Regions from separate parts of the Actinomadura sp. B10D3 genome, predicted to be linked through region 2. Evidence: riboswitches for the same ligand, from Rfam matches in the RefSeq annotation. Region 2 holds a riboswitch; the other holds the start of a gene.
What was found. A riboswitch is a leader RNA that binds a small molecule or an ion and turns the genes downstream of it on or off. The one in region 2 is predicted to bind glycine.
Positions count from the first base shown of each region.

Region 1: it holds a riboswitch for glycine, as region 2 does, so the genes downstream of both, gcvT (glycine cleavage system aminomethyltransferase GcvT) here and gcvP (aminomethyl-transferring glycine dehydrogenase) in region 2, are expected to answer to the same signal.

Region 1 is NZ_JBDPLY010000035.1:33,321-37,057, reverse strand. Features, by position in the region: gene glyA (serine hydroxymethyltransferase) at 1-709, opposite strand, end outside; gene gcvH (glycine cleavage system protein GcvH) at 706-1,095, opposite strand; gene gcvT (glycine cleavage system aminomethyltransferase GcvT) at 1,154-2,248, opposite strand; glycine riboswitch at 2,415-2,510, opposite strand; gene ABGB11_RS36375 (site-2 protease family protein) at 2,662-3,737, shown strand, end outside.
Region 2 is NZ_JBDPLY010000004.1:60,122-63,858, forward strand. Features, by position in the region: gene gcvP (aminomethyl-transferring glycine dehydrogenase) at 1-1,614, opposite strand, end outside; glycine riboswitch at 1,782-1,876, opposite strand; gene ABGB11_RS08780 (lysylphosphatidylglycerol synthase transmembrane domain-containing protein) at 2,146-3,737, shown strand, end outside.

The DNA of each region.
Region 1 (3,737 bases), on a different contig from region 2:
CGCCGCGCGGGCCTCCGAGCGTCTTGTGCGTGGTGGTCGTGACGATGTCGGCGTGCGGCACCGGCGACGGGTGCAGGCCCGCCGCGACGAGCCCGGCGAAGTGCGCCATGTCGACCATCAGCAGCGCCCCGACCGAGTCGGCGATCCGCCGGAACGCCGGGAAGTCGAGCTGCCGCGGGTAGGCCGACCAGCCCGCCACGATCATCTTCGGCCGGTGCTCCGCCGCGAGCGCGGCCACCTCGTCCATGTCGACCAGGCCGTCCTCGGCCCGGACGTGGTACGGCACCACGTTGAGCACCTTGCCGGAGTAGTTCAGCCGCATGCCGTGCGTGAGGTGCCCGCCGTGCGCGAGGTCGAGGCCGAGGATCGTGTCGCCGTGCTGGAGCAGCGCGAAGTAGACCGCCGTGTTCGCCTGGGCCCCGCTGTGCGGCTGGACGTTGGCGTGGTCCGCGCCGAACAGCGCCTTGGCCCGGTCGATCGCGAGCTGCTCGGTGACGTCGACGTGCTCGCAGCCCCCGTAGTAGCGGCGGCCCGGGTACCCCTCGGCGTACTTGTTCGTCAGGACGGAGCCCTGCGCCTCCAGCACCGAGACCGGGGCGAAGTTCTCCGACGCGATCATCTCCAGGGTCTGCTGCTGCCGCCGCAGCTCCGCCGCGACCGCCTCGGCGACCTCGGGGTCGGCCGCCGCCAGGGAGTCGTCCAAACTCATGATTCCTCGATCAGCTTGGAGTAGGCGGCGGAGTCGAGCAGGTCGCCCGGCTCCTCCGAGATCCGGACCTTGAAGATCCAGCCCTCGCCGTACGGGTCGTCGTTGATGACCTTCGGCTCGTCCACCACGGCGGTGTTGATCGCGGTGATCTCGCCGGTGACGGGGGAGTAGATGTCGCTGACCGACTTGGTCGACTCCACCTCGCCGCACGGCTCGCCCGCCTCGACGGTGTCGCCCTCGGACGGCTGCAGCTCCAGGTAGACGATCTCACCGAGCGCGTCGGCGGCGTGCGCGGTGATGCCGACCGTGACGATGCCGTCCTCGTTGCCAAGGCCCGACACCCACTCGTGCTCCTCGCTGTAGCGGAGCTCCTCAGGAACGCTCACGATCACTTCTCTTTCTTCTCATTGTGGGGGCCGGCCCCCACGCCCCCGGTCAACGACTTCAGGAACGCTTGTAGAACGGCAGGGTCACCACGTCCACCGGCTCCTGCCGGCCGCGGACGTCCACGGCGAGGTCCGTCTCCTCGACGCCGCTGTCGAGGTACGCCATGGCGATCGGCGTGCCCAGTGTGGGCGACGGGGCGCCGCTCGTCACGACCCCGCACGGCGTGCCGCCGGACGTGACGACCTGGTATCCCTTGCGGGGCGCGCGCCGGCCCCGTGCGACCAGTCCGACGAGCCTACGGCCCGGCGGGGTCTGCGCCTGCGCCGCCAGGGCGGTCTTACCCACGAAGTCGCCCGGCTTGTCCAGCTTCACGACCCGGCCGAGGCCCGCCTCGAACGGGGTGGTCTCGGCGGTCAGCTCGTTGCCGTACAGCGGCATGCCCGCCTCCAGGCGCAGCGTGTCGCGGGCCGACAGTCCCGCCGGGACGACCCCGTCCACCGCCGCGAGCGCCTTCCACAGCGGGACGGCGTCCGCGGCGTCGACGAACAGCTCGAAGCCGTCCTCGCCCGTGTAGCCGGTACGGGCGATGAGCGCGTCGACGCCCGCGACCCGGTCGGCGAGGATCGCGTAGTACCTGAGGTCCGCGAGCGGCGCGCCGGTCATGCCTTCGAGGATCGCCTGGGAGCGCGGGCCCTGCAGGGCGATCAGCGCGTACGACGCGGACCGGTCGTCCACGGCCGCCTCGAAGTTCGCGGCGCGCTCGGCCAGCGCATCCCGGACGACGTCCTTGTTCGCGGCGTTCGCGACGACCATCCAGGTCTCGTCCGCGAGCCGGTAGACGATCAGGTCGTCCAGGACGCCGCCGTCCTGCCCGCAGATCATCGTGTAGCGGGCCTTGCCGACCGGCATCGGCGACAGGTTCCCGACCAGCGCGTAGTCGAGCGTCGCGCCCGCGCCCGGACCGGAGAGGAAGATCTCTCCCATGTGCGACAGGTCGAACAGCCCGGCCCCGGTGCGGACGGCCTGGTGCTCGGCGGTCTCGCTCGCGTAGCGCAGCGGCATCAGGTAACCGGCGAAGTCGACGAGGTGCGCACCGAGATCCTCGTGGACCTCGTGCAGCGGCGTCTTCTTCGGACTCGTATCGGCGGACATGGGCTCGGCTCCTTCGTCACGGGCGCACGTGGTCCATCGTCCCACTCGCGCACCGGGCGTCTCGGTGCCTCCCCCTCTGTCATCGGCGCCTGAGAGCTTCACCCGCCTGCGCGGCGGGCTTTCACCTTCGGCGGGGGACCCGGGGTCCCCGCTTTCCAGAGGTCGCCTGGCCCGTGCGGTCCGTGGGCCTGAGAGCTTCCGGGGAGGATTTGCTCCTTCGGCGTCCCCGGCTGGCTACAGGGGACTCTCCCGCACGGGATGAACGGCGGGCCTCATTATTGCATCGCCCGGACGGTGAGGTCGTCTCCGGTTCGCCGCGGGCTTCAACCCAACCGGGGCGCGTTAACGTACTCTGAGGTGATTGCCAACGCTCACCCCCCGGCGCGGGGTGCACGACCGGAGGGGCACGACGCATGGTCTACTACCTGGCTGGGGCGTTGATCCTTTTCTTCGGCCTGCTGGTGTCCATCGCGTTGCACGAACTCGGGCACTTCTCCTTCGCCAAGCTGTTCAAGGTCCGGACGACCCAGTTCATGGTCGGGTTCGGCCCGACGATGTGGTCCCGGCACCGAGGCGAGACCGAGTACGGCGTCAAGTGGATCCCGCTCGGCGGCTACATCCGCATGATCGGGATGCTGCCGCCGCGCAAGGGCGACGCCCCGGGGCGGGTCCGCCGCGTCAGCACCGGCCCGTGGCAGGGCCTCATCGAGAACGCCCGCGGCGCGGCGCTGGAGGAGGTCGGGCCCGGCGACGAGGACCGCGTCTTCTACGCCAAGAAGTGGTGGCAGAAGCTGCTGATCATGTTCGGCGGCCCCGCCATGAACCTGCTGCTGTCGGTGATGTTCTTCGCGATCCTGCTGATGGGCATCGGCACCAACCAGCCGCAGCCGGTGATCAAGGAGGTCGCCGAGTGCATGGTGCCGGCGAGCTCCGAGGTCACCTCGTGCCCGGCGAACGCCGCGCCGACGCCCGCCCGGCAGGTCGGGCTCCAGCCGGGCGACCGGATCGTCGCGTTCGACGGCAAGAAGATCGACGACTACGAGCAGCTGCAGAAGCTCATCCGCGGCGACGGCGGGCAGACCGTCCCGATGACCGTCCGGCGGGACGGGCGGGAGCTGGAGCTGAACGTCCCGATCACCCGCAACCAGATGTACGACCTGGAGGACGAGGACAAGGTCGTCAACGTCGGGTTCCTCGGGATCACGCCGGACAGCGCGATCGAGCGGCAGGGCCCGGGCGCGGTCGCCAGCACGATGGGCGACCTGACCGCGCGCACCACGGGCGCGCTGCTCCGGATGCCGCAGAAGATGGTCGGCGTCTGGAACGCGGCCTTCGGCGGCGACGAGCGCGACCCGAACGGCCCGATCGGCGTCGTCGGCGTCAGCCGCATCGGCGGCGAGGTCGCCGCGTCCGACGACTTCTCCGGGGCCGAGAAGGTCTCCTTCTTCGTCATGCTGCTCGGCTCGCTGAACCTCGCGGTCGGCCTGTT
Region 2 (3,737 bases):
GGCGGCCTGGTCGAGGGGCGCGAACGGGTGGATGTCCGCGAACTCCGGCCAGGTGATCGGCTCCATCTCCGCCGTGGCGTTCAGCTTCATCGTGCAGGAGCCGAGCGGGATCATCGACCGGTCGAGCGCGATGTCCTTGTCCTGGAGCCTGCGCAGGTAGCGCAGCATCGCGGTCTCCGAGCGGTGCGCGTGGAAGACCGGGTGGGTGAGGTAGGGGCTCTCGCGGCGCAGGCCGGCCGGGACGGCCTCGGCGGGCTCGCCGGCCTCGGGGACGCCGAACGCGCCGAGGACGGCGGCGACGTGCTCCGGCAGCGTCGTCTCGTCGCAGGCGATCCCCACCAGGTCCGGGCCGTCCGCGCGCAGGTTGACGCCCCGCTCGCGGGCCGCGGCGACCACGTCCGCCGCCCGGCCGGGGACGCGGGCGAGCACGGTGTCGAAGAACTCGGCGTGCACGACCTCGACGCCGCCGGCGCGCAGCCCCGCGGCGATCTCCGCGGCGCGGCGGTGCGTCCGCTGCGCGATCGCGGCCAGCCCCTCGGGGCCGTGGTAGACCGCGTACATGCTCGCCATCACGGCGAGGAGGACCTGCGCCGTGCAGATGTTGCTGGTGGCCTTCTCCCGGCGGATGTGCTGCTCGCGGGTCTGCAGCGCCAGCCGGTATGCGGCGGAGCCGTCGGCGTCGACGGACACGCCGACGAGCCGTCCGGGGAGCTGCCGCTGGAGGCCCTCGGCGACCGCCATGTAGCCGGCGTGCGGGCCGCCGAACCCGTACGGGACGCCGAACCGCTGCGCGGAGCCGACCGCGATGTCCGCGCCGGACTCGCCCGGCGGGCGCAGCAGCGTCAGCGCGAGCAGGTCGGCGGCCACGACCGCCTTGGCGCCGCGCTCGCGCGCCTGGGAGATCAGGGGCTCCAGGTCGCGGACGGCGCCGGACGCGCCCGGGTACTGCAGCAGGACCCCGAAGAAGTCGCCGTCCGGAAGCCCTCCGGACAGGTCCGCGGTGACCACCTCGATGCCGAGCGGGACCGCGCGCGTGCGGACGACCTCGATCGTCTGCGGCAGCGCGTCGGCGTCGACGAGGAACGTCCCGGGCTCCTTGCGCCGGGACGCGCGGTGGGCCAGGGCCATGGCCTCGGCGGCGGCGGTGCCCTCGTCCAGCATGGAGGCGTTCGCGACCGGCAGCCCGGTGAGGTCGGCGACGACCGTCTGGAAGTTGAGCAGGGCCTCCAGGCGGCCCTGCGAGATCTCCGGCTGGTACGGGGTGTAGGCGGTGTACCAGCCCGGGTTCTCCAGCACGTTCCGCATGATCACGCCGGGTGTGATCGTGCCGTGGTAGCCGAGCCCGATCATGGACGTGAGCACGGTGTTGCGCGAGGCCAGCTCGCGGAGCCGGTCCAGCGCGGCGGTCTCGCTCAGCGCGGGCGGCAGGTCCAGCGGCCGGGAGGTGCGGATCGCGGCCGGGACCGCGTCGTCGACCAGCGCCTCGACGCCGGAGTAGCCGATGGCGGCCAGCATCCGGGCCTGGTCGTCCGGGGAGGGGCCGACATGCCGGTCGGCGAAGACGGTCCGGGGATGCTGCGGCGAGGCCACGGGGGCGAAGAACTGGGCGGTCATGGAGAGCCTCCTGGCTGCTGCGGTCGCTCAGGCCACCGCCGGCACCCGGGCCGGCGGCCGTCTCCCCCTCTGTCATCGGCACCTGAGAGCTTCGCCCGCGCGGCGGGGTTTCCCCTTCGGTGAGCCGCCCTCCCGCGATGGGTCGGGCGCCTGCTTTCCAGAGGTGCCTCGCCCGCGCGGTCCTTTTGCCTGAGAGGTTCCGGGGAGGTTGCCCCTTCGGCGCCCCACGCTGGCGGCGTGGGGTCTCTCCCGCACAGGGTCGTCGGCATTTCCTCCAGAAACCCTACCCAAAGACCGGATGTCGCGATCGTCCCGCCCCCAGGTGGCGGAGGGGGCGGTCCCGCTCCGCCACCCCGGTACCGGCGAGTACGCTGTGCACACTCACCTGGGACGGGACGGGCTCGGGCCCGGGGGCGGAGATGGGCTGTGGGGTGGACGCGCGCGGCCGGACCGGCGGCCCGTCGCTCGACGGCGCGCCGCCGGTCCTGGGACGCTGATCAGGATGACGGACGGTCAGGGCGGCGGTACGGCGTGACACAGACCCGCGACGGCGCGGTGCGGCCGAGGCAGGGCGCGGCGGCCGGCGTGCCCGTCGACGAGCCCGCGCAGCCGGACCGGATCCGCCGGCCCTCCGACGCGATCAGGTTCGCGGCGTCGGTGGTGGGACTGGCCGTCGTGATGCTCCTGGTCTCGATCGCCCAGCAGACCACGCACGGCCTGCAGACCGACATCGCCGAGGGCACCGCGCACGCGCCCCGGCTGCTGCTGACGCTCGCGACGCTGGTGTCGAGCTTCGGGGTCCTGGCCGTGCCGGTCGCGTTCGCCGTCGAGCGGCTGTTCCACAAGGACGGGACGCGGGTCGCGATCGCGCTGCTCGCCGCGGTGATCGCGTTCGGGATCACGGTGGGCCTGGACGACCTCGTGGTGCGGGCGGCGCCCGGCGGCGTGCTGGACTCGCTGATCTGGGGCGGCACCGAGACCGCCCCGGTGCACACCGACATCGCGCCGGTGATCGCGTTCGTCAGCGCGGTCGGGATGGCGGGCCGCGCCCGCTGGCAGGCCGCGACCTGGGCGATGATCGGCCTGGCGGCGCTGACGGGGCTCACCGCGTCCTACGCGTCGGTCGCGGCGCTCGCGGCCACCTACGCGCTCGGCCGGGCCATCGGGCACGGCACCCTCTACGCGGTCGGCACGCCGAACCCCCGCCCGGCGGGCCGGACGGTCGTCGCGTCGCTCGAACGGCTCGGGCTGCGCCCGAAGCGCGGCGCGCGGCTGGACGAGCCCGCCGACGGAGCCGAGGAGCCCCGCCGCTACGGCGTCGTCCTCGCCCGCGACCCGGCCGGCGAGCACGGGGGCGGGCTCGGTGGCGGGCTCGGCGGCCGGGTGCCGCTGGGACGCGGGGTGCACGGCGACTGGGATCTGGAGGTCCGCGTCCTGGACCGCGACCAGCAGACCGCCGGCCTGCTCTACCGGATCTGGCGGATGCTGCGCCTGCGCGGCGCCACCACCGGGCGGACGCTGCGGTCGCTGCGCCGCTCCCTGGAACTGGAGTCGCTGATGGCCTACGCCGTGGACGCCGCGGGCGCCCGGACCCCCCGCCTCGCCGGGACGTGCGAGGTCGGCACGGAGGCGGCGCTGCTGGCCTACGAGCACGTGCCGGGGCGGCGGCTCGGCGACGTCCCCGACGAGGAGATCACCGACGAGCTGCTGACCGACGTGTGGCGGCAGTTCCGCTCCCTGCAGGCGGGGCGGCTCGCCCACCGCCGGCTGCAGGAGGAGGCGGTCCTCGTCGGCGAGGACGGCCTCGCCTACATCACCGACCTGCGGTCCGGGGAGACGGCGGCGGGCGACCTCGCGCTGCGGCTGGACCTCGCACAGCTCCTCACCACGCTGGCGCTGCGGACCGACCCGGAGCGGGCGGTCCGCACGGCCGCCGCCGTGCTGGGCGAGGAGGCCCTGGGCTCCGCGGTGCCGCTGCTGCAGCGGGTGGCGCTGTCGCGGGCGACGCGCACGGCGCTGCGGCACGACCGGGAGCTGCTCACCCGGATCCGGGAGCAGATCGTCCGGCTCAAGCCGGAGACCGAGGCGCCGCCGGCCCGGCTGGAACGGTTCAGGCCCCGGAC